3 regions of the Rhodocista pekingensis genome follow, and region 2 is predicted to be linked to each of the others. Evidence: riboswitches for the same ligand, from Rfam matches in the RefSeq annotation. Region 2 holds a riboswitch; each other region holds the start of a gene.

Region 1 (10,112 bases), on a different contig from region 2:
GAGGGATGGAATCAGAACAGAATCAGATCGGAAATGGGAATGCCGCCCCTCACGGCGGCATGGGTACCGCCGTGGGGGAGACATGGGGGCATGAAGGGGGGATGGCATCCGACCGGCATCCTGCCCACCTGGCCCGGGGCCCGGGGCCCGCGGCCCGGGGTCCTGTCCCGGATATCCGGAACCCCCTCGCCGTCGCTGGCAGGGGGCTCGACCCGTCAGGCCCTGGTGTCGACCAGACCGCCGGAGAGGAGCTTGCTCAGATAGGCGGCCGCCGTGCCGGAATCGGTGCCCTCCTCCTCCGCATTCTGCTTCAGGAGGCTCAGCGCCGTCTCATAGACGGAGGTGGTCGCCGAACTGTCGGACTCCTCCTCCGCCCCGCCGGCAGCACCGCCTGGGGGCATCCCGCCGCCCGGAGGCGGTCCGCCCGCGCCGCCGGGGGGTGGTCCACCAGCCCCGCCGGGAGGCGGTCCGCCGGCCGGACGATCGCCCCCGCCCAGGGACTGGGCGAGTTCGTCGAACGTCTTCGCGATCAGGTCGGCATCGTCCTCGCTGAGCGTCCCGGCCTCGACATCGGCCGCGAGTCTGGCGGCCAGCTTCTCCTCGAAGGAAGTGCCCTCCGACTCCGCATCCGTTCCGGAGGTCGTGGTGACGGTGTCCGCCACGGTCGTGGTGGTCTTCTCGTCGTCGGTCGTGCTCGTGCGCTTCAGGGAGGACAGGAGCGCCTGCTGGAGCAGGGACGTGCTCCCGTAACCGGAAATGGAACTGGCCATGGGGTTCCTCGGCGTTGGTGGAGCGCGCCGGACGGCACTCCTCAGCCCTTACACGCCGCAGATCCGCCGCCCTGACGCCCTCAGGTCCGCCAGACCGTGCCGCGGACGACCTGCCGCAGCCGATCCCGCGCCGCATCGTCCGGCGGCAGGCCGAAGCGCAGCAGGTCCGGCCGGTCCGGGAAGCGACGCACCCAGAGGCCGGCGGCGGCCAGCGCCCCGCACAGGGTCGCGGCGGCCGGGGTCCGCGCCAGCCGGAACAGAGGCGTGCCGCCCACGATCTCCAGCCCGGCCGCCGCCAGGAGATCGGCATCGAGCGATGCCGCCGCGGCCTCCAGCCGGAGGCGGGTCGCCGCCGTCCAGGCATCGTCCTCCAGGGCGCGGCGGCCGATCTCCAGCGCCGGACCGGAGACGCTCCAGGGGCCGAGCGCCGCCTCGACGGCCGCCAGGAGGGCGGTGTCCGCCAGGACGAACCCGAGCCGCAGGCCCGCCAGCCCGTAGAACTTCCCGAAGCTGCGCAGCACGACCAGTCCCGGCACCCCCGCCGCCGGGGCGACGCTGGCATCGGGACAGGTGTCGGCGAACGCCTCGTCCACCACCAGCCAGCCGCCGCGCCGGGCCAGGGCCGCCGCCAGCTCCAGAAGTCGAGACGGCGGGTGCTGGCGGCCGTCGGGGTTGTTCGGGTTCACGACGACGCAGACGTCGGTGCCGTCCGGCAGGGCGTCGATGCCGGGAACGGCCGTCACCTCATGGCCGGCCGCGGCCCAGCAGTGTGCATGCTCGTTGTAGGTGGGCGACTGCACCGCGACCCTGGAGGGGGGACACAGCCGCGGCAGGAGCTGGATCAGCGCCTGGGTGCCCGGCGCCGCCGCGACCCGGCCCGCGTCCGGAACCCCGTAGCGCCGGGCCGCCGCATGGCGGAGGGCGTCCAGGGCCGCCGCACCGGGCAGACGGGTCCAGCTCTCCGGCTCCAGCGGGCCGACCGGCCAGGGCCAGGGATTGATCCCCGTGGACAGGTCGATCCAGGGCAGGGGCGCCTGCGGCCAGGTCCGGCGGGCCGTGTCCAGATCGCCGCCATGCGGCAGCGGGCCTGCGCTCTGCCCTGCGGTCGCGGTGTCGCCGCTGTCCCCGTTCATGCTTCTTCCCCGGCCGGCGGAATGCCGGCACTGCCCATAAGCCAGCGCCGCGGCGCCGTCCATACCCGGCCGCGGGCCGGCGGGCGGAACCGCGCGCGCCGCATCGTCTCAGCGTCTGGCAGCCGCCACGTCCGCCCGCCGCCAGGCGAGCGCGTAGGGCTGCCCCTCCCGGACCCCGCGCAGCAGTTCGATGGCGTACACATCCTCCAGCCGGCCACCGGCGAGCAGCGTGGCCGGATCGCTGTCCGCCACGATAGCGCCGCCCTCCGCCATGAGGCAGAGGCGGGTGCAGAAGCGCAGCGCCAGCGCCAGCTCGTGCAGCACCACCATCACCCCCATGCCCTCCGCCGCCAGCCCGGCCAACAGCTCCATGAGCTGGAGCTGGTGGTAGGGGTCGAGGCCCGCCGCCGGCTCGTCCGCCAGCAGGTAGTCGGGCTCCACCGCCAGGGCGCGGGCCAGCATCACCCGCGCCCGCTCGCCGCCCGACAGCGTCGTCACCACGCGGTCGCGCAGGCCGGCGACGCCGCAGCGGGCCATCGCCTGCTCCACGGCCGCCGCGTCCGCCCCGCCGCTGCCGCGCCAGGGATCGGCATGCGGCAGGCGGCCCAGCGTGACCACGCGCTCCACCCGCAGCGGCCAGTGACTGCCGGCCTGCTGGTCGAGGAAGGCCAGCCGCCGGGCCCGCTCCGCCGGCGGCAGCCCGGCCAGCGGGCGGCCGTCCAGGCTGACCTGCCCGCGGTCGGGGCGGGTGAGGCCGGCGAGCGTTCCCAGCAGGGTCGTCTTGCCGGCCCCGTTGGGGCCGATCAGCCCGACCAGCTCCCCCGGCCGGAGCTGCACGGAGACCCCGTCCAGCACCGTCCGGCCGCCCAGCGCGACCCCCAGGTCGCGTGCCTGAAGCCCCGTCATCGCACCTCCGCCCGCAGCCGGTTGAGCAGGAGCAGGAAGAAGGGCGCCCCGATCAGGCCGGTGACGACGCCCAGCTTCAGCTCGTCGTTGGTCGGCACCAGCCGCACCAGGATGTCCGCGGCCAGCAGCAGGGCGCCGCCGGCCAGGGCGCTGGGCAGCAGCAGGCGCCCCGGCTCGTGCCCGACGAAGGGCCGCAGCAGGTGCGGCACCACCAGCCCGATGAAGCCGATCGCACCCGTCACGGCCACCCCCGGCCCGACGGCCAGCACCGTGCCCAGCACGATGCGCCGGCGCAGCGCCGCCACGTCCACGCCCAGGCTGGCCGCCGTGCGCTCGCCCAGGCCCAGCGCGTCCAGGCTGTGCCGCTCCCGCGCCAGCATCGCCATCCCGACAAGCAGGAAGGGAGCCGCCAGCAGCACATGGTCGCGCGTCCGGTCGGTCAGCGAGCCCAGCAGCCAGAAGGCGATCTCCAGGGCCGCATGCGGGTTGGGCGCGAGGTTCAGGGCCAGCGAGGTCAGCGCCCCGGCCAGGGTCTGCACCGCCACGCCGGCGAGGATCAGGGACAGCACGCTGGCCTGCCTTCCTGCCAGCATGAGGATCAGTGCCATGCCGCAGCCTGCCCCCGCCATCCCGGCCAGCGGCATGGCGAGCGCAAGCTGGGCGGAGAGCCCGAAATAGAGCACCAGCACGGCACCGAACGAGGCGGAGGCGGACGCCCCGACAAGGCCCGGATCGGCCAGCGGGTTGCGCAGGAAGCCTTGCAGGGCCGCCCCCGCCATGCCCAGGCCGGCCCCCACCAGCGCCCCCAGCAGGGCGCGCGGCAGGCGCACCTCCTGCGCCACCAGCACCACGGCGGGATCGCCCCGCCCCGCCAGCCCCGCCAGGATCTGACCGGGCGGAACCGGAGCCGGGCCGACCAGCAGGGAGACCAGGAACAGGGCGGCGAGCAGCAGCCCCAGCCCGGCCAGCAGCAGCCCGTCCTCCCGCGGCCGGGCAGCGCCCGGCAGGTCACCGCGCAGGCGGGCGCGGTCGGCAGCGGCGGCGGTCATGACGCCCCTCCCCCGCCGCGGGCGGCCTCGCGCAGCAGCGCGACCCCGTCGATGGAACCGGGACCGGCGCAGAGCCAGTACTTCAGGGGGAAGGACACCTCCCGCATCCGCCCCGCCAGCGGGCGCAGCGCGGGATGGTCCAGCACGGACTGGCCCACGCCGGGCCGGTCCGGCCGGCGGCTGTCCACCACCAGGACGTCCGGCGGGTCGAGCGCGAGCTGTTCCACCATGACCCGGCCGTTCGGGCGGGTGGAGAGACGCCCCCCGATGTTCGTCAGACCGGCCGCGGCCATCACGTCGTTGACGATGCCGCGGGAGCCGGGAACCTCGCCGCCCGGCCGGTACAGCATGGCGGTGCCCAGGGCGGGCGCGGTGCCCGCCCCGGCCAACCGGGCCTCCAGGCTGCGCCGCAGCGCCCGGCCCCGCTCCGGCTGCCCGACCGCCGCCGCCACGGCGTCGATCTGAGGCAGGATGCCGGCCAGGGTCACGGCACCGCGCAGCCGCAGCACCGGGATGCCGAGATGCTCCAGCATGGCGACCGTGCGGCCGCGGGTGAAGCCGCCATCGACCACCAGGTCGGGCTTCAGCATCAGGATCTCCTCCGCCGTGCCGCCATGCCGGTGCAGACCCGAAGCCTGCGCCGCGGAGGGCGTCAGGTTCGGGTCCGCGGCAAGGCGGCTCAGACCGGCGATCTGCTCCCGCGCGGCGAGCGCCAGCACGAACTGGTCGGCGCAGAGCGAGAGCGAGACCACACGGCGGGGCGCCGCAGTCGCCCCTTCTGTCGCCCCGCCCGTCGCCCCGGCCGCCGGACCGGGCAGCCCCAGGACGGACAGACCCGCGACGACGGACAGGACGACAGCGAGCGGCAGGCGGAGGGCGGCGGCGATGCGCCGGCCCATGCTCAGAACGCCGCCTGGATGCCGATATAGGCGGAGCGGCCGGGCGTGTTGTAGTTCAGGACCTCCTGGTAGTCCTCGTCGAACAGGTTCTCGACCCGGCCGAACAGGCTCAGGCTGTCCGTCAGCTCCCAGCGGCCCAGCAGATTCACGACCGTATAGCCGTCCACCCGCGGCGAGGTGGCCGACGCGCGGTCGAGCTGCGAGGTGACATGGCGCAGGTCGGCGCCCAGCGTGACCGCGTCCGTCACCGTCACGTCCGCGCCCAGGTTGAACGAATGGCGCGGCCGCCGCGGCAGATCGCGGCCGTTGTCCCGGTTCTCCGTGTCCAGCAGGGTGTAGTTCGCATCCAGCGAGAGCCAGGAGACCGGCTGCACCGCCAGCGTCGTCTCCACACCCTGGGTCCGGGCGCGGCCGATGTTCACGTAGCTGGAGGTGAAGGCGATCAGGTTGCGGTAGCTGTTGCGGAACACGGACACGCCCGCGGTCACCTTGCCGTCGAAGAGGGTCTGCTCGACCCCGGCATCGGCGCCCCAGCTCTTCTCCGTCTCCAGGCGCCGGTTGCCGTAGGTCGGATCGAAGAGCTGATACAGGCTGGGGGCGCGACGGGCCGTGCCGTAGCTGGCGCGCAGCGTGGTACCCACGGGGGACAGCGCGTAGGCCGCGGTGGCGCGCCAGGTGGTGTCGCCGCCGAACTGGTCGTTATGGTCGTGGCGGGCGCCCAGGGTGACCGACAGCTCCTCGGTCAGGGCGGCGAGATACTGGCCGAAGACGCCCCAGGTCTCGACATCCGCATCGACGCCCGGCGTGGTGACGCCCCGGCTGCTGGTGGTGGTCGTCTCCGCCTTCTCGCGGTCCCAGGCGAGGCCGACGGTGGCGACATCCGCCCGGCGCAGCTTCAGGCTGGACATCAGGTCAACACTGAGCTGGTCGCTGTCGAAGGTCGAATAGCGATACCAGCCCTTGGGCTCGTCGAAGTCGCGGTCCGTCCGGCTGGCACCGACCGACAGGGTGGTCTCCAGCCGGCCGTCCAGGGCCGTGAAGAACGCACCGGCATGGCCGAACAGGGTCTCCTTCTCCTGGAAGGCGGGACCGTCGCTGCTGGTGCTGGGATCGAAGTCGGTGTCCAGCCAGTCCCAGCCGGCGGAAAGGTCGAAGCGCAGCGCCTCACTGGCGCGCCAGCCGAGCCGGCCGCGCACGGAACGCATCTCCGAACCGTCCTTCTCGTCGCCCGCACCGACACGGGAGAAGCCGTCCGTCTTGTAGTTGCTGCCCGAGAGCGAGTAGTCGATATCGCCCGAGCGGCCGGACAGGGACAGGTTCTGCCGGAAGGTGTCGTAGGCCCCGGCCTCGACCAGTCCGCGCACGGTCAACGGCCCGTCGCCGCGCCGGGTGATGATGTTGATGACGCCGGCCATGGCATCGTTGCCGTAGAGCGCGCTCTGCGGCCCGCGCAGCACCTCGATCCGCTCGATGTCGTCGCTCAGCAGGGCGTTGAAGTCGAAGTCGCGGCTGGCGCTGGAGCTGTCGTTCATCTCCACCCCGTCGACCAGCACCTTGACCATGCTGGTTTCGGAGCCACGGATCCGGACGTTGGAGGTGGCGCCGACGCCGCCGTTGCGTGAGATGCTGATGCCGGGGACGCGCTTCAGCACGTCCAGGACCTGCGACTGCTGGCTGCGCGCGATGTCGGCCGCGGTGACGACGCTGATGCTGCTGCCGACGCGGTCGATCCGGGTGGGCGTGCGGGTCGCGGTGACGACGATCTCATCGACCAGGGGGTCGCGCCCCGCGCTTCCGGTCTGGGCCTGGGCCTGCACCGCCAGACCGAGGCAGGAGGCGGCGGTCAGGCCGGCGAGCAGCGCGCGCCGGTGGCGACGGGCCGACAGGGGGGCCGACAGGGGGGCCGACAGGCGGGACGACAGGGGGGACTTGGGCACTTCTCTGGCTCCGTTCCACAAGGGTGCGAAATCGGAAGCAGGGCCCGACGGCCGGCGCGGCGGGACTGCCGCGTCGGGGGGATGACAGGCCGGTCCGGCGCCGCCATGGCATGCATGGCGGCCACACGGGCACGCTCCTTCCGAAGCGCCGGCACGAAACGGAAATCCGCCCCGCCAGGACACCCCGCCCAACGGCCGTGCGACGCATTTCCGAAGGCAGGTCTCCTGGCTTGCGGGTCACCACGCTCGTCCGGCCTTCCCAGTTTCCCAGTGGCCATGGATGGACGAGCGCTCGCCGCTCACAGTTGCGGGGGCAGCCGCGGCCTGGGGCCTTGCGACCCGCACCGCGTTCCCTTTTCACCCCTTCCGGGGCACCTTCGGCGGGCTGAGGGTTAGCCTAGTCGGGAGAGCAGGACAAGAGATGAACCGCGGTGTTCCGAAACCTGTGGCAGCGGCGACACGCATAGCCCGATATGCCCAGCACCCACGCCCCAGGACCGGGGACCGGCCGGCGGCGGATCAGCCCGGAAGACCGCCCATCGGGAACGGACCGCCCGCCGCGGGCGCGACAGAGGCGGCGTGAGCGGGCATGGCGGAGGCCGCATGCGGCGGCACGATGGCGACGAAGGGATCGCGGGCGCGCAAGGACCAGATCGCCCCGGCGGCTTCGGGGGATTCGGGGGCGGAGGCGAGCACCACCGCCGACGGCTGGGTGGCGTCGAACAGACGGACCGCGTCCTGCCAGCCGCCGGTCCCGACGACGGCAAGCCGACCGCTCTGGCACTGCGCCCGGGCGGCCGCCAGATCCTCTGCCTGTGATCCTATGATGATGACACGCACCGCACAGCCTCCGAGCGCGTTACTCCCCTAGTGAGGCGTAACTACGTTAACATGCCGCTAACGCGGTGTCTGCCGTTTGATTCGCACCTCTCGGCTCGACGGTCGTGCGCCAGGGGCAGGCGCAGGGCCTGACGGAAACGGGGCCAGTCCTCAGGCCGGGAAGATGTTGACGTGGCGCAGCCTGACGCCCACCGCGGCCCCGGGGGTCAGCGCCCCGACATCGGCCGTGCGGCGGTCCAGCAGCGCCTCCATGACCTGTCCGTCCAGATCGAGGTCGAGCCGCAGTTCCGGACCGACCGGCTGCACCGCCCGGACCCGGGCGGACAGGCTGCCCGGACCGGCGGCGGGCAGCACCTCCACATCGTGCGGCCGGACGAAGGCGATCCCGGGGCCGCGGGTCCAGGCGCCGGGCGGCAGGGCCAGGGGCAGCCCGGCGATCTCCGCATGGTCGCCCTGGATGGTGCAGGAAAGCCGGGTGCCGCCGCCCAGGAAATCGCAGACGAAGGCCGTGGCCGGCCGGTCGTAGATCGCCGCCGGGGTGCCGACCTGCTCCAGCCGCCCCTGGTGCAGGATGGCGACCCGGTCGGCCAGTTCCAGCGCCTCCTCCTGGTCATGGGTCACGAACACGGTGATGACGCCCATGCCCTTGTGGATCTCCCGCAGCCAGCGCCGCAGCTCCTTGCGTACCTTGGCGTCCAGTGCCCCGAACGGCTCGTCCAGCAGCAGCACCCGCGGCTCCGTCGCCAGCGCCCGCGCCAGCGCCACCCGCTGACGCTGGCCGCCGGAAAGCTGGTTCGGATAACGGTCGGCAAGCTGCGCGAGCTGCACCAGCTCCAGCAGCTCCAGGACCCGCCGGCGGATCTCCGCCTCCGCCAGCCTCGGGCGCCGGCGTGCGACCCGCAGGCCGAAGGCCACGTTCTCGAACACCGTCATGTGCCGGAACAGGGCGTAGTGCTGGAAGACGAAGCCGACACGCCGGGCATGCGGCTCGGTCGCCGTGGCGTCCTGACCGTCGATCAGGAGCCGGCCGGAATCGGCGAACTCAAGCCCGCCCATGATGCGCAGCAGGGTCGTCTTGCCCGACCCGGACGGACCCAGCAGCGCCACCAGCTCGCCCGGGGCGATGGTCAGGTCCACATGATCGACCGCCGTGAAACCGCCGAAGCGCTTGGTGATGCCGGACAGGACGATGCTCATGGGCAGCCTCTCAATGCCTGCGGGTGGCGGCCAGCTCGGCCCCGAACCGCCATTCCAGCAGCGACTTCGCCACCAGGGTCACGATCGCCAGCAGCGCCAGCAGCGAGGCGACGGCGAAGGCGGCCACGAAGTTGTACTCGTTGTAGAGGATCTCGACATGCAGCGGCATGGTGTTCGTCTCCCCCCGGATGTGGCCGGAGACGACGGAGACGGCGCCGAACTCCCCCATCGCCCGGGCGTTGCAGAGCAGCACGCCGTAGAGCAGACCCCACTTGATGTTCGGCAGCGTCACCCGCAGGAAGGTCTGCCAGCCGTTGGCGCCCAGGGTGACGGCCGCCTCCTCCTCGTCGGTGCCCTGCGCCTGCATCAGCGGGATCAGCTCGCGCGCCACGAACGGGAAGGTGACGAACAGGGTCGCCAGCACCAGCCCCGGCACGGCGAAGACGATCTGGATGTCGTGCTCGCGCAGCCAGCCGCCGAACCAGCCGTGCGCCCCGAACAGCAGCACGTAGACAAGGCCGGAGATCACCGGCGAGACGCTGAAGGGCAGGTCCACCAGGGTCAGCAGCAGCGACTTGCCGGGGAAGCGGTGCTTGGCGATGGCCCAGGCGGCGCAGACGCCGAACACCATGTTCGCCGGCACGGCGATGGCCGCCACCGTCAGGGTCAGGCGGACGGCGGCCAGGGCGTCGGGCTCGACCAGCGCCTCCCAGAAGGGCCCGAAGCCCCGCCGCAGCGCCTCCACGAAGACGGCGAGGAGCGGCAGCGCGATGAACAGCACAAGGAAGCCCAGGGCCGTCCCGCCGATCAGCAGCTTCACCCAGATCGGGTCTTCCAGCACGCCGCGCCGCCGCGCCGGTGGCCGTTCGATCACGACAGGATCGTCCAGGAGCGTCCCGCCCCTGGCCGCTGGCGCGGTCCGGCCCGGAATGGCGGGATCGGCATCATAGGGAGAGGTGGTCACGGGCGGTTCCTTCACAGACCGGCCCATCGCCGCGTCCAGCGTTGCAGCAGGTTGATGACCAGCAGCAGGACGAAGCTCGCCAGCAGCATGGTCACGCCGATGGCGGCCGCCCCGGCATAGTCGAACTGCTCCAGCCGGATGACGATGAGCAGCGGCGCGATCTCGCTGACCATGGGCATGTTCCCGGCGATGAAGATGACGGAGCCGTACTCCCCCACCGCGCGGGCGAAGGCGAGCGCGAAGCCGGTCAGCAGCGCCGGCAGGATGGTGGGCAGGATCACCCGCACGAAGGTCTCCACCCGGGTGGCGCCCAGGCTGGCGGCGGCTTCCTCCAGCTCCTTGTCCAGATCCTCCAGCACGGGCTGCACGGTGCGGACGACGAAGGGCAGGCCGATGAAGGTCAGGGCGACGACGACG
Region 2 (10,112 bases):
CCTTCCACCAGTCCGCGCGCCGGGTATCCGATCCTGCAAAAATGCGGCTGGCAGCGGTTCTGGCAGTACCTCTCCCGGAGAGTTCGCGTCCGCCAGACAAGCGAAACGGCGCCATGCCGAGGACATATTATTGCGCAAGTGGGCGGGCTGATTTCGATATCGCAGGAAATCCATTGCCAAACGGCGGGGAAAAAACCATTTTTGACATAAATACTGTGTCGGATCATGTTCGCGGGACGCCGGCCGCGTGCGTTTACATACCGTTAGCACGCAACCGGCGCAACGGGGGGCATTTTTCCTACCTGCGCCTGCCGCGCTAGGTAAGATTGTATGTGTCGGGGAAACAGATGGTCGATGCAGGTTACGTGGTCGAGCGTCAGGGGAGGGGGATGGCCCTGTCAACGCGAGGACCCCAGGAGTTGGGACCGGTGCTGCGCGATGCGTACCGGGCCTTCTACCGTGCCCTCCAGCAGCGGATCGCGCCCCACGGGGTCACCATGGGCCAGTGGTTCTTTCTGCGTGCCCTGTGGGAGCTGGACGGCGTCACGCAGCGCGAACTGTCGCAGCGCGTCGGCATGATGGAGCCGACGACCGTGACCGCCCTGAACGGGATGGAACGCAGCGGTCTGGTCCGCCGCGTGCGCAATCCGCACGACCGGCGCAAGGTCAATGTCTACCTGACGGACCGCGGGCGGGAGCTGAAGACAGTCCTGCTGCCCTGTCTGGCGGATGTCTCCCGCGCCGCCGTCGTCGGTCTCGACCATGGCAGCATCGAACGCGCGACTCAGATCCTGAACCGGGTGACGGCCAATCTGGACAGGGCCCACCTCGAACTGGATGCCTGACGGGGACCGCCCCGGGCGGCGGTGCGGTCCGTGTCCGGGGCCAGCGGGGATCAGGGGCGGTCGAGATTGAACGCCAGCGGCACTTCCACCACGGCGGCGACGGGCAGCCCGTCCCGGCGGGCCGGATCGAAGCGCCACCCTTTCACCGTGTCGATGGCGGCATCGTCCAGCAGGGCCCAGCCGCTGCTCTCCACCAGCGAAACCTGGACCGGCTCGCCCGACGGTCCGACCGTGACCCGCAGCAGCACCTTTCCCTGGAGTCCCTGGCGCCGGGCCGCCTCCGGATAGGCCGGCGCCGGATTGTCTGGCCGCGCGCGGGCCGGCGATGGCCCCAGGTCGTGGCCGGCGGGCACGCGCGTGATGAAGGACTCCAGGTCCACCGGCTCCGGCGCCGGCAGGGGCGGGGGCGCGTCCGGGGCCCGCAGCGCCTGCGTCGCCTGTGCCGCCAGCCGGGGCGGTGCGATCCGCACCGGCAACTCCGGCCAGGCCAGATGATGCGGCGGCTCCGGCAGCGACTCCGGCCCGACGGTCGCGCCGGCATCGTCCACCGGGCTGGCGGGAACCCGGCCCGTCACCGTCGCCAGGGCCGCGGCGGCGGCCCGGCGCAGGGTAGCGCGCGACGCCTCCCCGCCCGCGGGACGGACCAGCACCTCCACGGCCGTCTCCTCCAGCGGGGCGCGGCGCTGCGGGTCGGCAGCCAGTCCCGCCAGCAGCCCCAGCCCCAGCAGATGTGCGGCGACGGACAGGGCCAGCGCGCGGCGGGGCATCCGCGTCCTACGGGCGGCGGGATCGGGGCTCAGGGTCGCGGGCGCGGCGGCGGCCAGGGACAAAGGCGCTCCTTCTCGGGGCGGACGGGCAGGCACCCGGCCGGGGGATCAGGATTCGGGGTCCCGCCCCAGCCGCTCCCAGGGAACGTAGGCGACCGCGCCGCCCGCTTCCAGGGCCAGCATCCGCACACCGTAGACCGCCTCGAGCAGCACCGGGCGCAGCACCTCCGCCGGCGGGCCGTCCGCGGCGACGCCGCCGCGCGACAGCAGCACCACCCGGTCGCAGTAGCGGGCCGCCAGCGTCAGGTCGTGCAGCACGACCAGCGTCCCCATGCCCCGCGCGCTGCCCTGGCGCAGCACCTCCATCACCTGGAGCTGATGGTAGGGGTCCAACCCCGCCACCGGCTCATCCGCGAGCAGCAGGTCCGGCTCCACCGCCAGGGCACGGGCCAGCAGCACCCGCGCCCGCTCACCGCCCGACAGCGTCGTCACGACGCGGTCGCGCAGATGGCCGACGCCGCACTGCGAGAGCGCCCGCTCGATGGCGGCCGCATCGGCCGCGCCGGGCGCGCGCCAGGGGTCGAGGTGCGGCAGCCGGCCCAGCGCCACCACCCGCTCCACCGTCAACGGCCAGTGGACGGCGGTGGACTGCGCCAGATAGGCCAGCCGGCGGGCCAGCAGCCGCGGCGGCACCCGGTCCAGGGCCGTGCCGTCCAGGGTCGCCGTCCCGGCGTCGGCCCGCAGCAGCCCGGCCAGACACTTCAGCAGGGTGGTCTTGCCGGCACCGTTGGGGCCGATCAGTCCGACCAGCTCGCCGCGCCCCAGGGCGACACCGGCTTCGGCCAGGACCGTCCGCCCGGAATAGGACAGGCGCAGGCCGCGCCCTTCGAGCAGGGGGGCGCTCATGCCACCCTCCGCCGCGTGCGCAGCACCAGGGCCAGGAAGAACGGCGCGCCCAGCAGGGCGGTGACGACCCCCAGCTTCAGTTCGGACGGTCCGGCCCCGCCCAGGCGGACGGCGACGTCGGCCGCCAGCGTCAGCGCCGCGCCGCCCAGGGCGGACAACGGCAGCAGCCGGCTCGGCCGGTGTCCCACCAGCGGGCGCAGCAGGTGCGGCACGATCAGGCCGACGAAGCCGATGGTCCCGGCCACCGACACGGCGGCACCGACCGCCAGCGCCGTGCCGACGATCACCAGCGCGCCCAGCCGGCCGATGGCGAATCCCAGGGAGCGCGCCGTCTCCTCCCCCAGGGTCAGGGCGTCCAGGCCGCGGCCGGTGCCCAGCAGCAGCACGGCTCCGACCAGCATGAAGGGCGCCGCCAGATAGACATGGTCCAGGCTGCGGTCGGACAGCGAGCCCAGCATCCAGAAGACGATCTCCGCCAGCGCGAAGGGGTTCGGGGAGAGCGACAGGGCCAGCGAGGTCAGCGCCCCCGCGAGGCTGCTGATGGCCACGCCGGCCAGGATCAGGGTCAGCACGCCGGCGTCGCGTCCGGCCAGGGCATAGAGCAGGGCCACCGCCACCAGGGCGCCGGCCATGCCGCCGATCGGCAGCGCCAGGGGAAAGGCCAGCGACAGGCCGCTGTAGAAGGTGACGACGGCGCCCAGGGCGGCGCTGGCCGACACGCCCAGCAGGCCCGGTTCGGCCAGCGGGTTGCGCAGCAGGCCCTGGAGGGCGGCACCCGAAAGACCCAGCACGGCGCCGATCAGCAGGCCCAGGATCGCCCGCGGCAGGCGGATCTCCGCGAAGATCACGGCGGCGGTGCTGTCGCCGCCGGCCCACCAGTCGCCCACCGCCGTGGACAGCGACACGGCGCTGGGTCCCACGGCCAGGGAGGCCACGAACAGCAGCACGACCAGCAGGGTCAGGACCGGGACCAGCAGCCCCGGGGAAAGCTCCCGCGTCATGGCAGGTCCGCCGCGGCGGGGGTCTGCGCCACCTGCGTGCCCGCGCCCAGCAGATCCCGCCGCGCCTCGGCCAGCCGGACCACGGCGTCGGCGATGAAGGGGGCGCCGCAGCTCATCAGCGGGCCGGGGATGTCGGGCCGCGCCCGCGGCGGGACGCTGCGGGCCAGGGCGGGGTGGCGCAGCAACTGGTCGGCCAGCGACGGGTACGCCTCGGGACCTCGGTCGGCGACCAGCAGGTCCGGCGGGTCGGCGGCCACGCTCTCCACCGGCAGGTAGCCATAGCCCCGCAGGCCCAGACCGGCGGCGTAGTTGGTGAAGCCCGCCGCGGCCAGCACCGCGTCGGAGAGGGTGCCGCCGCCCGCGGTGAAACCGCCCGGCTCCAGCGTCAGGGCGGTGGGGCGGGCGCTGTCATGGGGGGCGGCGGCGGCCAGCTTCGCATCCATCTCCGCCAGCAGGGCTTCGCCGCGCTCCGGCACGCCCAGCGCCCGGGCGACCTCCCGCGTCTGGGCCCGGATGTCGTCGAAGCCGGAGGCAAGCCCCAGTTCCACCACGGGGATGCCGCGCGCCCGCAGCAGGGCGACGGTGGCGCGGGTCGTGTAGGTTCCGGCCAGCACGATGTCCGGCCGCAGCGGCAGGATCTCCTCCGCTACGCCCTGCACGGCGGGCAGCGCCCTGGCCTCGGCCGCGACATGCGACAGGCCGGGGTCGCGCGCCAGATGCGACAGGGCCGCGATCCGCTCCGGCGGCAGCAGCAGCACCGCGAGCTGGTCGGTGCACAGGTTGAGCGACACCACCCGCTGCGGCCCGTCGGCGGCGTGGGCATGCCACGCCGCCAGCAGGGTCACGAGGGCTGCGAGGGCCCGCCGCATCAGTATGTCGCTCTGACGCCGACGAGGATGCCCCGGTCCGGCTGGGCGAAGCCGTTGGGGTCCTCGATCGTCCGGTCGAACAGGTTGGTGCCGCGGGCGTAGAGCTGGAGGTCGTCCCGCGCCTGCCAGGTCAGCGACAGGTTCGCCAGCACGTAGCCGCCGGCCGTGCCCTCTCCGCCGTAGCCGCTCGCATCGGGATAGATGTAGTCCCGCCGCCGCCCGATGAAGGAGACCTCCGGGGCCACGGTCAGGCCCGCGACGGGCTCCAGTGCCGCCGTGAAGGCCAGCGCGTGCTCAGGCCGGCGCAACAGGCGGGCGTCGGTCTGCTCGTTGCGGGCATCCGTCCAGGTCCAGCTCGCCGTCAGCTCGGCCCAGTCCGCGGGGCGCAGGGTAAGGATCGTCTCCACCCCCTTGGTGTGCGCCTCGTTGACGTTGACGACCGTGCTCGTGAAGTCCGGGTTGTAGCGGTAGGTGATCAGGTCGTCGATGTCGCTCTGGAACCAGGTTACCGACACGGTGACAAGGTTGCTGCGCCCCGCCCCCGGCAGGTCTGTCTCGAACCCGGCCTCCCAGCCGACGCTCTTCTCCGGGTCCAGGTCAGGATTGCCGCGGTAGCCGTAATTGTTCGTACCAAAGCGGTCGTACAGGGTGGGTGCCTTGAAGGCGCTGCCGGCCGCCGCCTTCAGGCGGGTGGCGAGGGAGGGCAGCGGCACGACCGCACCCAGGCGCCAGGTCGTCGTGGTGCCGAAATCGTCCGGATGCTCGTTGCGCAGGCCGGCCGTCACGTCCACCGCGTCGAACAGGCGGGCCTGGGCGTGGACATAGAGGGCGAGGCTGTCGGCGTCCGCGTCCACGGCGCTGGTGTAAGGCCCGTAGGCGGAGACGGAGCGGGTGTCGAAATCCGCCTCGTCCCGCACGAACGATGCGCCGAAGCCCAGCACCCCGTCCTTCATCGCCGCCGTCGCCGGCAGGGTCAGGTTGTTCTGCCAGTCGGCCTGGGTCCGCACGCTGTCATAGGTATCGCGGCTGTAATCGGCGGAGACGCTGTCCGGGTCGTTGCGGTAGGTGCGATCGTAGCGGCTCTGCCCCACGCTCAGCCGCGAATTCAGCGCCCCGGCGAAGAACAGCCGCTCGCCGGCGAGCTGCCAGGCCAGATGGTCGCTCTCCCCGGTGGAGTTCGGCTCGTCCTGCGGGACGTTGTCGAGGTCGCTCTCCGCCCGGCGCCAGCGCAGCAGCGCCTCCAGCCGGCCGTTCTCCAGCCGGACCACGGCCTTGCCGGTGGCGGTCAGGGCGTCGAAGCCGTCCTCCTCGCCCAGATTGCCGGCCATCCGCGACGGCGTGGCGTTGTCGCCGTCGGTGGTGAAGCCCTGGACGCTGACGCCGTAGTCCAGATTGTCGAGCGTGCCGTAGAGGCCGGCGCTGCCGCGCCAGGTCTTGTCCGTCCCGGCGGCAGCATCGACCTCGGCGGTGGCGGCGGAGGGGCCGCCGGCGCGGGTGATCATGTTGATCACGCCGCCGATGGCGTTCGAGCCGTAAAGGGTGGAGGCGGGGCCGCGCACCACCTCGATCCGGCTGACCCCCTCAAGCAGGTCGTCGCCGAAGTTGAAGGCGCCGGCGGTCATGGCCGGATCGTTCACCGGCAGGCCGTCCAGCAGCACCAGGACATGGTCGCTGTTGGTGCCGCGCAGGAACAGCGAGGAGTTGCCGCCGGGGCCGCCGCTACGGGTCAGGGCGGCGCCGGGCAGGGTGCGCAGGGCGTCGGGCAGGGTCTGCCAGGCGTTGCGCCGGATCTCCTCGCGGTCGATGACGCTGACGGAGGCGGGAATGCGGTCGATCGGCGTCGGCGTCCGGGTGGCGGTGACGACGATCTCCTCCACTCGGGAAGCATCATCGGCCGCAGCCGTCGCGGGGAGTGCCGGCAGGACAAGGGCCGCCGCCAGGAAGGGCAGCGGAAACCGGGTCTGCGGGAAGAGGGAAGGGCGCTTCTGCATCGCTTGCGTGCCGACTGGCGCCACGGCCGCGCAGGGCGCAGACCGGGCGGTTGGGGACTTCGGGTTCCCTTGGACACGGCACGGCTCCGCCCCCGCCCGGAAACGACCGGCGCGGTACTGGCGGCAAAGACGACTCGTCAGAGGACGCATGCGCGCACCCCCGTCCACGGCAACCCATCGGGCACGTCACCGCAAAACGGAGGACCGTCCCATCGATGCACCCCGCCCGATGGCTGCGTGACGCTTCATGCCGGCAGGTCTCCTGGCTCTCGGGTCAACATCCGACGCCCGGCCTTCCCAGTTTCCCAGTGGCCTGTTCCCGTCCGTGCGGACGGGGGCGGCGGACTCGCCGATCACAGTTGCGGGGGCAGCCACGGCGTTGGCCCCACCCGGTCACCCGGGCACAGGCCGCACCGTCGTTCCCTTTTCACCCCTTTGGGGGGACCGACACATGTGCGGCACTCTAGGGAAATCACCCGGGCACGACAAGGCGGCTCCATCGCCGCAGGGTGCAGCCCAGGGACGGCAAGCGCCCCTTTCCCCGCCCGGCCGCAAGGCTCTAGCATCGCCGGATGGATATCCGCCCGCACACCCGCCCCCACCGCATCGGCATCACCGGCAGCGCCGGCGTCGGCAAGACGACGCTGGCGGAGGCGCTGGGCGACCGGCTGGACCTGCCGGTGATGGCGGAGGCGATGCGGTCGATGCTGGAGGCCGGATTCGATCTCCACACCCTGACGCGCGAGGGGCACCGCGACCTGATCCGCACCCAGGCGGATGCGCTGGTGCGGGGGATGGCGCGGGCCGAAGCCGGCTTCGTCACCGACCGCACGCCGCTGGACTTCGCCGCCCATTGGCTGTCCAACGGGTTCGGGGTGGACGATCCCGCCGGCACCGAGGCGCTGCTTGCCCGTGCGGTGGCGGCGATGGCGGACTACAGCGCCGTGCTGCTGCTGCCCTGGGGCTGCATCCCGCTGGAGGATGACGGCGTGCGCTACCCCAATCCGTGGATGCAGCTCCATTTCCAGGAACTGGTGGCGGGGCTGTGCCGGCGCTGGGTCGATCCCGCCCGGCTGGTCGTCGTGCCGGACCGGGTGATGGCCCCGGCGGAGCGGCTGGACTGGGTGCTGCGACGACTCGCTGCCGGCTGACGGCTTGATGGCCTGAGGGGCGCCGCCCGCCAGGGCATCGGGGGTCAGTCGTCCTCGTCCTCCTCCGGCCGGGGCATGGCGGCGCCGGTCAGCACCGCCCCGTCCAACTGGGCGCCGCGCAGGTTGGCGTCGATCAGGTTGGCGCCCGTGAGGTCGGCCCCCCGCAGATCGGCCCCGGACAGGTTGGCGTTGCGCAGGTTCGCCCGCACGAGGCTGGCCTTCACGAGCTTCGTGCCGGAGAGGTTCGCCGGCCACAGCCGCCCGGTGGGGCGGCCGTCCGGTCCCTTTATATCGACCGACCCGATCTCCGCCCCGTCCAGCCGGGCGCCCGTCAGATCGACCCCGCGCAGGTTCGACCCGTCCAGCGTGGCGCCGGAGAGATCGGCATTCTGGAGGTTGGCCGAGACCAGATCGGTCATGATCAGCAGCGATTCGCGCAGCTTGGCGCCGACCATGATGCAGTGCTTCAGGCTGGCACCGCTGAGGTTCACCTTCTCCAGCCCGATATGGGACAGGTCCTCCCCGTCCAGGGTGGCGCGCGTACCCTTCGCGCCGTTGGAGTTGATCCAGACGAAATGCTCCGACAGCGTGGCCTGGACCTTCTGCGAGAAGTTGTCCTTCGAGCGGGTGATGTTGGCCCCGGTCATGTCCACGCTGGCGAGGCTGACCCCGTCCAGGTTCGCGCCGTGCAGGTCGGCGTTGCGCAGGCTGGCGCCGGTCAGGTTGGCGCCCATCAGGTTGGCGCCGCGCAGGGAGGCGCCGGCAAGGTTCGCCCCGGCAAGGTTGGCGCCGCGCAGGTCGCTGCTGGAGAAGTTGGTCGATTTCAGCACGGCGTTGGAGAAGTTGCAGCCGGACATCTGCGCGCCCTGGCAGTCGGCGCCGACCATGCTGCACTCGCCCAGATCGGCCCCGGCCAGATTGGCGTTGGAGAGCAGCGCGTCGTCCAGGTCCGCCCCCGACAGGTCGGAGCGCTGCACGCTCATCTGGCTGGGACTGCGCCGGTCCAGCAGGGCGCCGCCGCGCAAATCCGCCTCGCGCAGGATGGCGCCCTTCAGCTTGGCGCCGCGCAGATGCGCCCCGCGCAGGTCCGCCTTGGCCAGATTGCAGCCGGTCAGCAATGCCCGCGTCATCCGTGCCGCGAAAAGGTCGGCCTGGCTGAGGTTGGCCCGCGTGAAGTCGCAGTCCGAAAGGTTCGCGCCCGACAGCTTGGCCGATTGCAGGTTGGCGGCATTGAAGTTATGCCCCTGGAGGTCCACCAGCGGCATCATCGCCCGCGCGCCGCCCGTCAGCCGCTTCAACCAGCGTTCGTGCTTCTCCAGCGTGGCGATCAACTCGTGGGGCGTCATGGCCTGATCGCGGCGCAGCCGCTAGTCAGAGGTGGACAATCGTTTTCTTAGCGGATTATTGGCTCATGTGGAACCGTGGCGGCATGTCCGCGGGCAGGGTTCCCGAGGGGAGGTCCAGAATGCAGTCGCAGCACATCGTCAACGCCTATGACCAGGAGCTTCGCAAGCTCCACAGCTATATCGCGGAGATGGGGGGGCAGGCGGAACAGCAGCTCCGGGAGGCGATGCAGGCCATCGTCACCCGCGATTCGGACCTCGCCGGCAAGGTCGTGCGCGAGGACGGGCTGCTGGACGAGCTGGAGCGCAAGGTCGAGGCCCAGACCATCCGCCTGCTCGCGCTCCGCCAGCCGGTCGCCTGCGATCTGCGCGAGGTGATCACGGCGCTGAAGGCCGCATCGAACCTGGAGCGCATCGGCGACTTCGCCGCCAATGTCGCCAAGCGGTCGCTGGCGTTGCAGCAGATGCCGGAGATCGGGCTCACCCGCTCCCTCGGCCCGCTGGGCCAGACGGCGGGGGAGATGCTGAACGCCGTGGTGCAGGCCTATCTCGACGACGACATCGACGGGGCCCTGCGGGTGCGCGACCGCGACGAGGATCTGGACCGGGCCTATACGGCGCTGTTCCGCGAGCTGCTGACCTACATGATGGAGACGCCGCAGCGGATCACCGCCTGCACGCACCTGCTGTTCGCGGCGAAGAACCTGGAGCGCATCGGCGACCACGCGACCAACATCGCCGAGGCGGTCTGCTTCCGCATCCGCGGCAGCCTGCCGGAGGAGGAGCGCCAGAAGGGCGACGAAACCAGCTTCGCCGTCGTCTCCCCGGGCATCCTCGGCGACGGTCCCACCCGCTGAACCGTCGCTCCGCCCCGGCCGCGCCGGCGTGACCGGAACCGCGCCGGCGGGACCGGAACCCCGCCGGGCGCGGACGGTTGGTCCCGTCGGGGGCGGGCCGCGCCGGCCGGCAGCCTCCGGGACCCAGCGCCGGGAGAGCGGGCAGGCATGATCGCGGAACAGATCGAGGCGGACCACGGGGCCGGGCGCGAGCTGCTGGCCCTGGTCGGCAACAGCGTCCAGTACGGCCCCGGCCTTATGGCGCAAACGCCACCAGCGTCAGCCTAGGTGCCGGCCCGCTCTCCCGATACCTTCATGAGCATGGGAGACACCTACCTCATATCGGGGCTGCTGACCAAGCGGGCGGAGATGGCGGGCGAGTTGTCCAAGCTCCGCCAGCGCA
Region 3 (10,112 bases), on a different contig from region 2:
GCCATCGGCCAGCCGCTGTTCGGCGAGGCGGTGCGCCGCGCCTCCGTTGCCAGGGCCGCCCGCCGGTCGCGGCGCAGCGCATCGGCGCCCAGCAGCGCCAGGGCCGTCAGCCGTGCCGGGATCAGGTTCAGCAGGTCGTCGGCGCGGGCGGCCACCTTGCCGGCCCATTCCCAGCGCCCGCGATAGCCCCACATGGCATCCGCCGTGTTGGCGAAACGGTAGAGCGCGGCCCCGGGCAGCCCCGCGACCAGGAACCAGAACAGCGGCGCCACCAGGGAGTCCGACAGGTTCTCCGCCAGGGATTCGATGGCGGCTTCGCGCACCTGCTCCGGCTCAAGCTCCGTGGTGTCGCGGCTGACCAGGGAGCCCAGCCGGGCACGGCCGGCCGCCAGCCCCTCGCGCAGGGCCGTCTCGGTGGCGGCGACCTCCGACAGGAGCAGGGTCAGGGCGAACATCGGCTTCAGCAGGAACGCCAGCAGCACCAGTTCCAGCCAGGGCGGCAGGTCGGAGACGAGCCATGTCGCCGCCCCCGCCACCGCCACCGTGGCCACCGCGCCGACGGCCCAGGCGGCGGCGCCGGCCGGCAGCGCCAGCCACGCCGGCAGGTCGGGGAGGCGGCGGCCGGCCTGCTCCAGGTACTGGCCCATCCAGATCACCGGATGCAGCCGCCCCGGCGGCTCCCCCAGGAAGCGGTCGATCAGCAGCGCAAGCAGGATGGTCATGGCGTGGCGCCCCCCCGGACCGCGGGCGCCGTCTGTCCGCCTCCGCTACCGGGGCCGGACGGGCAGGGGCGGAAGGCCGCGCTGCGGGGGGGAAGACCGTGCGTCACCGGGGTTCCCGTCACCGCGCCAGGGCCAGCAGGGCGTCGAGGTCCAGATTGGCCTCCACATGGTCGGCCAAAGCCTCCAGGGCCGCTTCGGTCCGCGCCTCGAAGTCGAGCGCCGAGGCCTGCGCCCCCACCCGCTCCAGCCAAGCGGAGCGGAACCCGTCCGACCCGAACAGGCCGTGGACATAGCTGCCCATCACCCGCCCGTCGGCGGAGACCGCCCCTTCGGCCTTCGGGGCCGAGCCGTCGCCCGCGTCCAGCATCAGCCAGGGCCGCTCCAGGCCCGGCCCGGTCGAGCGGCCCATGTGCATCTCATAGCCGGTGACGCGGCGGCCGCTGTTCCGGTCCAGCCTGTCGATCTCGACCAGCCGCTTGTCGCCGCCGATCTCCGTCTCGATGTCCAGCAGGCCCAGGCCCGGCGTCTCCCCGGCCGGCCCCTCGATCCCGGCGGGGTCGCGCACCACCCGGCCGAGCATCTGGAATCCGGCGCAGAGGCCGACGACCCGGCCGCCATGGCGGACATGGGCCAGGATGTCCACGTCCCAGCCCTGTTGGCGCAGCACGTCAAGGTCGGCGCGGGTGGTCTTGGAGCCGGGCAGCACCACCACGTCCGTGTCGGCCGGGATCGGATGGCCCGGCTGCACCCAGCGCAGGTCCACGCCCGGCTCGGCCGCCAGCGGGTCCAGGTCGTCGAAGTTGGCGACGCGGGACAGCCGCGGCACCGCCACCTTCAGGCCGCTGCCGGTGCCGGTGGCCGGCCGCTCCAGTGCCAGCGAATCCTCCGCCGGCAGGCGGTCGGCCTCCTCGAACCAGCGGACCACGCCCAGGAAGGGCCAGCCGGTCATGGCCGTGATCGTGCCGCAGGCCGGCTCGAACAGGGAGAAGTCGCCGCGGAACTTGTTGACGATGTAGCCGACGACGCGGACCCGGTCGGCCTCGTCCAGCAGGGCGTGGGTGCCGACCAGGGCGGCCATGGTGCCGCCACGGTCCAGGTCGCCCAGTACGACGACCGGCAGGCCCAGCCGCTCCGCCAGATGCATGTTCGTGATGTCCGAGGCGCGCAGATAGATCTCCGCCCCGCTGCCGGCGCCTTCCACGATCACCAGGTCCGCCTCGGCGGCCAGCCGCTCGAAGCTGTCCATGATCGGCGGCATCAGGCCCTTGCGCATCCGGTGATAGGTGCGCGCCGGACAGTTGCCCAGCACCCGGCCGCGCAGCACCACCTGGGAGCCGATGTTCGTCTGCGGCTTCAGCAGAACCGGGTTCATGTGGATGGACGGCGCCACCTTGCAGGCGCGGGCCTGGAGCGCCTGGGCGCGGCCGATCTCGCCGCGCGCCGGGGTGCCGTCGGCCTCCGGCGGGGCGTCCGCGTCGGGCACCACGGCGGCGTTGTTGCTCATGTTCTGCGCCTTGAAGGGGCGCACCACCAGACCGCGGCGGGTGAAGGCGCGGCAGAGCCCGGCCACCAGCATGCTCTTGCCGACGTCGGAGCTGGTGCCCTGGATCATCAGCGCGCGGGCGCGGCGCGGAGCGTCCGTGCTGCGCGGCGTGTAGACGATCGGGGCGAGGCCGTCGCCGGGCGTCGTCGCGGAATCGGACATGGACTGGAAGCCCCTTCAGACAGGAAGGGCATGGGCATGGGGAAGACCGCGGGACCCCGGCATCCCCTCTGAGGGCGGCCGGAGCGCGGGCATTCCACCGGGACACCCCGCCCGTGGACCATGGTGCGTCGCGGCAGGTCTCCTGGCTCGCGGGTCGTCGCCTCGGCCCGGCCTTCCCGGAACCCTTGCGGGTCCAGTGGCGCGAACGGGAAAGGCTCACCGCTGACAGTTGCGGGGGCAGCTCCGGCCTTGCCGCGTACGGCGCACCGGATTCCCTCTTAGCTTCCGCACCCCGGAGAGCCGGAAGAACCGTGACGGCTGAGCTTTAGGAGACGGCCATCCCCCTGTCAACGGCCGCCTGCGCCGCCGCGGGCGGACCGCATGGCGATCCGTCATGCCCCTCCTGCGCCGCCGGAGCTTGACTTGAGCAGAACCTGCAATTACGGTATTTAGCGTTACGGTCCCCTGGATGACACAATATGTAGTTATCCGATCTCGTTATCCGGGGGCTAAGAGGGAAGCCGGTGTGATTCCGGCGCTGCCCCCGCAACTGTCAGCGGTGAGCTGCCGACCTTTCATGTCACTGGTGCCGACCGGCACCGGGAAGACCGGACGGTGGCGCGGACCCGCGAGCCAGGAGACCTGCCGTAGCCCAGTCTACCAATCTTCGGACGGGGTGATCCGAAGGGAACCCGCCGGCGCCGCGCCGGGCGGTTCCCGACCCCTGTCCGCGTGCCGGAAGGGGAAAGACCCGCATGCCCGTTCATGCCCTTGCCACGCTGCCGCAGTCCGTGATCAAGCGTAGCGGTGAAGTGTCCGCCTTCAACGGCGACAAGATCCGCTCCGCCATCGAGCGCGCCGGCAAGGCGACCGGCGAGTTCGACGGGGCGGAGGCGCATCTCCTGGCGATCCAGGCGATCAAGGTGATCGGCCATCGCTTCCATACCGAGGCGCCGCATATCGAACAGATCCAGGACGTGGTCGAGCAGGTCCTGATCTCCGCCAACCATTTCGCCACGGCCCGCGCCTACATCGTCTACCGCGAGCAGCGCGCCCGCCTGCGGCGCGACCGCAAGACGGTGGTGGATGTCGAAACCTCGATCAACGAGTACCTGAACCGGGCCGACTGGCGCGTCAACGCCAACGCCAACCAGGGCTATTCGCTGGGCGGCCTGATCCTGAACATCTCCGGCAAGGTGGTGGCGAACTACTGGCTGTCGCACGTCTATCCGGCGGAGGTGGGCCGCGCCCACCGCGAGGGCGACATCCACATCCACGATCTGGACATGCTGGCCGGCTACTGCGCCGGCTGGTCCCTGCGCACCCTGCTGACGGAAGGGCTGAACGGGGTGCCGGGCAAGGTCGAGGCGGCGCCGCCCAAGCACCTGTCCAGCGCCGTCGGGCAGATCGTCAATTTCCTGGGCACCTTGCAGAACGAATGGGCCGGTGCGCAGGCGTTCAGCTCCTTCGACACCTATCTCGCCCCCTTCATCCGCAAGGACAACCTGCCCTACGAGCAGGTGCTCCAGTGCATCCAGGAGCTTGTCTACAATCTTAACGTGCCCTCCCGCTGGGGCACGCAGACGCCCTTCACGAACCTGACCTTCGACTGGACCTGCCCGGAGGACCTGCGCGATCAGGTGCCGGTGATCGGCGGCGAGGACATGGACTTCACCTACGGCGAGCTTCAGGCCGAGATGGACCTGATCAACCGCGCCTACATGGAGGTGATGACCCGTGGCGACAGCAAGGGGCGGGTCTTCACCTTCCCGATCCCCACCTACAACATCACGCCCGACTTCCCCTGGGAGAGCGAGAACGCCGAGCGGCTGTTCGAGATGACGGCCAAGTACGGGCTTCCCTACTTCCAGAACTTCGTCAATTCCGAGCTGAAGCCGAACATGGTCCGCTCCATGTGCTGCCGGCTCCAGCTCGACCTCAGCGAGCTGCTGAAGCGCGGCAACGGCCTGTTCGGCAGCGCCGAGCAGACCGGTTCGCTGGGGGTGGTGACGGTCAACTGCGCGCGCCTGGGCCATCTGCACAAGGGCGACGAGGCGGCCCTGTTCCGCGCCCTGGACGAGATGCTGGACATCAGCCGCACCAGCCTGGAGATCAAGCGCAAGGTGATCCAGCACCACATGGACAACGGGCTGTTCCCGTACACCAAGCGCTACCTGGGCACGCTGCGGAACCACTTCTCGACGCTGGGCGTGAACGGCATCAACGAGATGATCCGCAACTTCACGGACGATGCCGAGGACATCACGACCGAGCGGGGCTATGCCTTCGCCGTCCGCTTCCTGGACCATGTGCGTGCGCGCATCGTGCAGTTCCAGGAAGAGACGGGCCACATGTACAACCTGGAAGCCACCCCGGCGGAGGGTACGACCTACCGCTTCGCCAAGGAGGACCAGAAGCGCTTCCCCGGCATCCTCCAGGCCGGCACGGCGGACCAGCCCTACTACACCAACTCCAGCCAGCTTCCCGTCGGCTTCACGGACGACCCGTTCGAGGCGCTGGAGCGGCAGGAGGAGTTGCAGCGCAAGTACACCGGCGGCACCGTCCTGCACCTCTACATGGGCGAGCGGGTGTCCTCGGCCGATGCCTGCCGCAAGCTGGTGCGCCGGGCGCTGGAGAATTTCCGCCTGCCCTACATCACCGTGACGCCCACCTTCTCGATCTGCCCCAAGCATGGCTACATCGAGGGCGAGCACGCCTTCTGCCCCAAGTGCGACGCCGAGCTGATCGCCCGCAAGCGGCAGAAGTGCGCCGCGGCCGAGTGAGCGCCGCGACACCGTACCGCCGGGACACCGGCCCGATTCCCTGACCTCCGGACAAGAGGACCCGACCCATGAGCTGCATGACCGAGACCGCCGAGATCGTCCTGAAGGACGAGGAGCGCCAGCCCTGCGAGATCTGGACCCGCGTGATGGGCTATCACCGTCCCGTCTCCTCCTTCAATTTCGGCAAGAAGGGTGAGTTCGCCGAGCGCCGCTACTTCGCCGAGGCGAAGGCGGACCTCGGGGCCTGATACGAGGCATCCGGTGGCCGACCTTCGCGTCGGCGGCCTGTCCCGGCTGTCCACCTGCGACTGGCCGGGCGACCTGGTCGCCACCGTCTTCTGCCAGGGCTGCCCCTGGGCCTGCCCCTACTGCCACAACCCGGACCTGCTGCCCCCCCGCGGGCAGCGGGAACTGCCGTGGGGGCAGGTGCTGGCCTTCCTGGAGGGGCGCCGCGGCCTGCTGGACGGCGTCGTCTTCTCCGGTGGGGAGGCGACGCTCCAGGCCGCGCTGCCCGACGCCATGCGGACGGTGCGGGGGATGGGCTTCCGCATCGGCCTGCACACGGGCGGCCCCTATCCCGAGCGGCTGGCGGACCTGCTGCCGCTCCTGGACTGGGTGGGCTTCGACGTGAAGGCCCCCTTTGCCGAATATGAGCGGATCACCGGCGCCCCCGGCAGCGGGGAGCGGGCGCGCGAGAGCCTGCGCCTGCTGCTGGACGCCGGCATCGCCTGCGATGTCCGCACCACCGTGCATCCGCGCCTGCTGGACGCGGCGGCGCTGGAGCGGCTGCGTGCCGATCTCGACGCGCTGGGCGTCCGACAGCACCGCCTGCAACCGTTCCGGGCCACGGGCTGCCGGCCCGACCAGCTCGCCCGCCTCTCAGGAGATGCGCCGTGCGCCGCGAGACCAGCCTGATCGACCTGATCTTCCCGGGCGACACCAACCACCACGGCACCCTGTTCGGCGGCGCCGCGCTGGCGCACATGGACAAGGTGGCCTTCATCGCCGCCACCCGGCACGCGCATGTCGATTTCGTCACCGCATCCTGCGAGCGGATCGACTTCGCCGCTCCGGCGCATCTGGGCGAGATCGTGGAGGTCACGGGCCGCATCGCCCGCGTCGGCCGGCGCTCCCTGACCGTGGAGGTCGATCTCGTGGCCGAGGCGCTGCTGACGGGGGAGCGGCGGCTCTGCACCCGCGGGCGCTTCAACATGGTCTCGGTGGACCGCGACGCGGCGGTGCCGCCGTTGGAGGAGACGGAGCCCGGACCGGCGACGGCCGGTGTCCGCATGGTGGAACTGGTCTTCCCCGACCAGGCCAGCCACAACCACATCCTGTTCGGCGGCCATGCCATGGCGCAGATGGGCAAGGCGGCCTTCGTCGCCGCCACCCGCCACTGCCGCCGCACCGTCGTGCTTGCCGCCTCGCAGAGGCTGGACTTCACCAGCCCGGTCAAGGTCGGGGAGATCATGGAGATCGAGGCCGCCGTCACCGGCACCGGGACCAGCTCCATGCAGGTGACGGTCGATCTCTGGGGCGAGAACCTGAAGACCGGCGAGCGCCGCAAGGCGGCAGAGGGCGTCTTCGTCATGGTCGCCCTGGATGCGGATCAGCGGCCGACGCCGGTCCGTCCGCTCTGACCGGGACCCGCCGGCCGCCCGGTCAGGAGACGGGATCGGCCGCCAGCCGGCGCCAGGGCAGCACGTAGCGTTCCTCGCCCTCGCTGCCGTAGAGGCCCTGGACGCGGTAGGCCGCCTCCAGGTTCGGGCGGGCCAGCACCGCCTCCGGCTCCCCGTCCGCCACCACCCGGCCGCCGCCGAGCAGCACCAGCCGGTCGCAGAAGCGCGCCGCCAGCGGCAGGTCGTGCAGCACGGCGACGACCAGCCGGCCCGTGGCGGCGATGCCGCGGAGCAGCTCCATGACCTGGAGCTGGTGGTAGGGGTCCAGCGCCGCCACCGGCTCGTCCGCCAGCAGGATCGGCGCCTCCACCGCCAGCGCGCGGGCCAGCATCACCCGTGCCCGCTCCCCGCCGGAGAGCGAGGTGATGGTGCGGGGCGCGAAGGCGGCGGCGTCCGCCGTCTCCATCGCGCGGGCGATGGCGGCCTCGTCCTCCGGCGTCGGACGGCCCAGGGGGCCGAGATGCGGCAGCCGGCCCAGCGCGACGACATGGTAGGCGTCCAGCGGCCAGTGGACGGTGTGGCCCTGCGGCAGATAGGCGACGGTGTTCGCCAGCTCCCGCCGGGAATAGGCGGAGAGCGGCCGGCCGGCGATCCGCACCTGCCCGGATTCCAGCGGCAGCAGGCCGGCGATGGCGCGGACCAGCGTGGACTTTCCGGCGCCGTTCGGCCCGATCAGCCCGACCACCTCGCCGGCGCCGGCCGACAGCCCGATCGCTTCCAGGATCGGCCGGCCGCCCAGGCGGACGCCGGCCCCCTCGACATGCAGGATCGTCATCGCCGTGCATCCGTGGCGGGGCGGGAAAGGGGCGGCTTGGAACAGGCGTCCATCAGAGGTCTCCGTCGGCGGACGGGAGGGTAGCCGGGACCGCCCCGGGATGCACCTCCCATCGCCGCAGCCGGGTCATGCGATGCAAGCCACAAGGGACGGCGGGCGGGCACGGGGCGCGCGGCGGGCTCACCAGGAGCGCCGCGCCTTGAGAAGCTGGCTCAGGAAGATCGGCACGCCCAGCAGCGCCGTCACCACCCCCAGCCGGATTTCGTTCGCCGTCGGCAGCACCCGCACCAGCAGATCCGCCAGCACCAGCAGCAGCGCTCCGGCCAGGGCCGAGGGCAGCAGCAGGCGCGACGGGCGCTGCCCGACCACGGCCCGGACCATGTGCGGGATCACCAGCCCGACGAAGCCGATGGCACCGCTGACCGCCACCGCCGCCCCGACCCCGATGGCGACGCCCAGCATCAGCCGGACCCGCACGCGGGCGAGGTTGCAGCCCAGCGACCGCGCCGCCTCCTCGCCCAGGGTCAGGGCGTCCAGGGCGCGCCCGTCCCAGAGCAGCAGCACCGCCCCCACCCCGATCAGCGGCAGGGCCAGGACCACATGGGTCATGCTGCGGTCCTCCAGCGATCCCAGCAGCCAGAAACTGATCTCCGCCGCGGCGAAGGGGGAGGGGGCAAGGTTCAGCGTCAGGGAGATCAGGGCGCCGCAGAGCGTGCCCACGGCCAGCCCCGCCAGCACGACGGAGAGCGCGCTCTCCGCCCGCGCCGCCAGCAGCATGACGCCGGCGATAGCCGCCATGGCCGCCCCGATCGCCATCAGCGGCAGCGCCAGCGGCATGGTGGCGGCGAAGCCGTTGTAGAGCGCGACCACGGCCCCCAGGGCGGCGGCGTTGGAGACGCCCAGGACCGACGGCTCGGCCAGCGGGTTGCGCAGATAGCCCTGGAGCGAGGCCCCCGCCAGCCCCAGCATGGCGCCCGCGCCCAGCCCGACCAGCAGGCGCGGCAGGCGCAGCTTCTGCATCACCGCCACGACCAGCGGATCGCCCTGACCGACCAGGCCGGCCAGCGCGTCGCCGGCGGCGATGTCCGCCGGCCCGATCAGCAGCGACAGGAGCGCCGCGACCAGAAGCGCCGCGGCCAGCAGCGGCACGAAGCCGGGCCGGCCCGCCGGCGGGCGCACGGGGGCAGGGGTGACCGCAGGCCGGGGCGGGGCGCCGGCGCGGCGCAGGTCGGGAGCAGGCGTCATGGGGCGGGCCCCCTGGCTTCAACGGTCGGGACGGACCGGATCGCGTCCGGGCGCGTCGCTCGATAGCCGCCGCCCGTCCCGGGCGCAAGCCCTTCGTCGGCGGGCAGGGCGGCCGGCGGGGCCGATGGTCCCGGGAGCGGCGGCCTGGGATGGACAAGCCGGTCGGAATCCCGGATGTCTAGGGGGAGAGAGGCCGGGGCCTTCCGCCCGCGGCCCGACGGTGATCCGCCATGTTCCGACTGCCCACCACGTTTCTGCCGGCCGTTCTTCTGCTGCTGGCGGTCCTGCCGCTGCCGTCCGTGGCCCAGGAGGCGCCGCCGCGGCGCATCGTCTCCATGAATCTCTGTGCCGACCAGTTCCTGGTGGATCTGGCGGACCGCGACCAGGTGCTGGCGCTGTCGGAATATGCGCGCGACCCGATCCTCTCCAGCATCGCGGAGCGCGCCCGCTCCTGGCCGGTCAGCCGCGGCACGGCGGAGGAGGTGCTGGCCCTGAAGCCCGACCTCATCATCGCCAGCCGCCTGCGCCGGCAGGAGACGCGCGCGCTGCTGGCCGGCTTCCAGATCAAGGTGCTGGAGCTGGGGACGGCGCGCACCTTCGAGGAGATCGTGGCGCAGGCGCGCACCATCGCCGCGGCGGTCGGCCATCCGGAGCGGGGGGAGGCGCTGGTGGCGGAGATGCGGGCCGTGCTCGGCGCCCTGCCGCCGCCGGCGGAGACGCGGCCGGTCGCGGTCCACTACCAGCGCCGCGGCTTCGTCAGCGGCGGCGAAACCCTGATGGACGAGATCATGGCCCGGGCCGGGCTGGTCAACATGGCCCGGTCCCTGGACGGCGCCTTCGTCGTCCGCGTGCCGCTGGAACGGATCGTGACGACGGCGCCGGAGTATCTGCTGCTGACCACCGCCCCGGTCGAGAGCCCCGACCTGGGCAGCGACATGCTGGAGCATCCGGTCCTGGCCGGGCTCTACGGGCCGGAGCGGCGGCTGGAACTGCCCGAAGCCGTCGCCATGTGCGGCGGCCCCGCCTATCCGGCGGCGGTCGCCAGCCTGATGGCCCAGCTCGGGCGGGGGCGGGCGGCGCCCGCCCCCTGACGGGCCGGGACGCCGCTACCAGCGCGTCGGCTTGGGGTTGCGCTCGTCGAAGCCGCGCTGATGCCAGTAGGGGTAGGCCGGCGTGCGCTGGCTCGCCGCCTCCAGCCGCGCC

The links. A riboswitch is a leader RNA that binds a small molecule or an ion and turns the genes downstream of it on or off. The one in region 2 is predicted to bind cobalamin.
Region 1: it holds a riboswitch for cobalamin, as region 2 does, so the genes downstream of both, ACFQPS_RS18115 (TonB-dependent receptor plug domain-containing protein) here and ACFQPS_RS13450 (TonB-dependent receptor plug domain-containing protein) in region 2, are expected to answer to the same signal.
Region 3: it holds a riboswitch for cobalamin, as region 2 does, so the genes downstream of both, ACFQPS_RS19720 (cobyric acid synthase) here and ACFQPS_RS13450 (TonB-dependent receptor plug domain-containing protein) in region 2, are expected to answer to the same signal.

What each region holds. Positions count from the first base shown of each region.
Region 1 is NZ_JBHTCM010000026.1:43,917-54,028, forward strand. It holds gene ACFQPS_RS18090 (hypothetical protein) at 216-770, opposite strand; gene cobD (threonine-phosphate decarboxylase CobD) at 851-1,903, opposite strand; gene ACFQPS_RS18100 (ABC transporter ATP-binding protein) at 2,012-2,809, opposite strand; gene ACFQPS_RS18105 (FecCD family ABC transporter permease) at 2,806-3,858, opposite strand; gene ACFQPS_RS18110 (ABC transporter substrate-binding protein) at 3,855-4,757, opposite strand; gene ACFQPS_RS18115 (TonB-dependent receptor plug domain-containing protein) at 4,760-6,694, opposite strand; cobalamin riboswitch at 6,893-7,088, opposite strand; gene ACFQPS_RS18120 (hypothetical protein) at 7,214-7,534, opposite strand; gene ACFQPS_RS18125 (sulfate/molybdate ABC transporter ATP-binding protein) at 7,685-8,731, opposite strand; gene cysW (sulfate ABC transporter permease subunit CysW) at 8,742-9,722, opposite strand; gene cysT (sulfate ABC transporter permease subunit CysT) at 9,707-10,112, opposite strand, start outside.
Region 2 is NZ_JBHTCM010000012.1:93,236-103,347, forward strand. It holds gene ACFQPS_RS13425 (MarR family winged helix-turn-helix transcriptional regulator) at 429-845, shown strand; gene ACFQPS_RS13430 (energy transducer TonB) at 896-1,612, opposite strand; gene ACFQPS_RS13435 (ABC transporter ATP-binding protein) at 1,721-2,518, opposite strand; gene ACFQPS_RS13440 (FecCD family ABC transporter permease) at 2,515-3,519, opposite strand; gene ACFQPS_RS13445 (ABC transporter substrate-binding protein) at 3,516-4,388, opposite strand; gene ACFQPS_RS13450 (TonB-dependent receptor plug domain-containing protein) at 4,388-6,379, opposite strand; cobalamin riboswitch at 6,615-6,843, opposite strand; gene ACFQPS_RS13455 (AAA family ATPase) at 6,952-7,530, shown strand; gene ACFQPS_RS13460 (pentapeptide repeat-containing protein) at 7,575-8,876, opposite strand; gene phoU (phosphate signaling complex protein PhoU) at 8,996-9,730, shown strand; gene ACFQPS_RS13470 (hypothetical protein) at 10,025-10,112, shown strand, end outside.
Region 3 is NZ_JBHTCM010000028.1:276,019-286,130, reverse strand. It holds gene cbiB (adenosylcobinamide-phosphate synthase CbiB) at 1-722, opposite strand, end outside; gene ACFQPS_RS19720 (cobyric acid synthase) at 841-2,427, opposite strand; cobalamin riboswitch at 2,543-2,756, opposite strand; cobalamin riboswitch at 2,872-3,091, shown strand; gene ACFQPS_RS19715 (ribonucleoside triphosphate reductase) at 3,183-5,210, shown strand; gene nrdD (anaerobic ribonucleoside-triphosphate reductase) at 5,279-5,458, shown strand; gene ACFQPS_RS19705 (anaerobic ribonucleoside-triphosphate reductase activating protein) at 5,472-6,125, shown strand; gene ACFQPS_RS19700 (acyl-CoA thioesterase) at 6,104-6,850, shown strand; gene ACFQPS_RS19695 (ABC transporter ATP-binding protein) at 6,873-7,664, opposite strand; gene ACFQPS_RS19690 (FecCD family ABC transporter permease) at 7,845-8,909, opposite strand; gene ACFQPS_RS19685 (ABC transporter substrate-binding protein) at 9,140-10,000, shown strand; gene ACFQPS_RS19680 (aldo/keto reductase) at 10,016-10,112, opposite strand, start outside.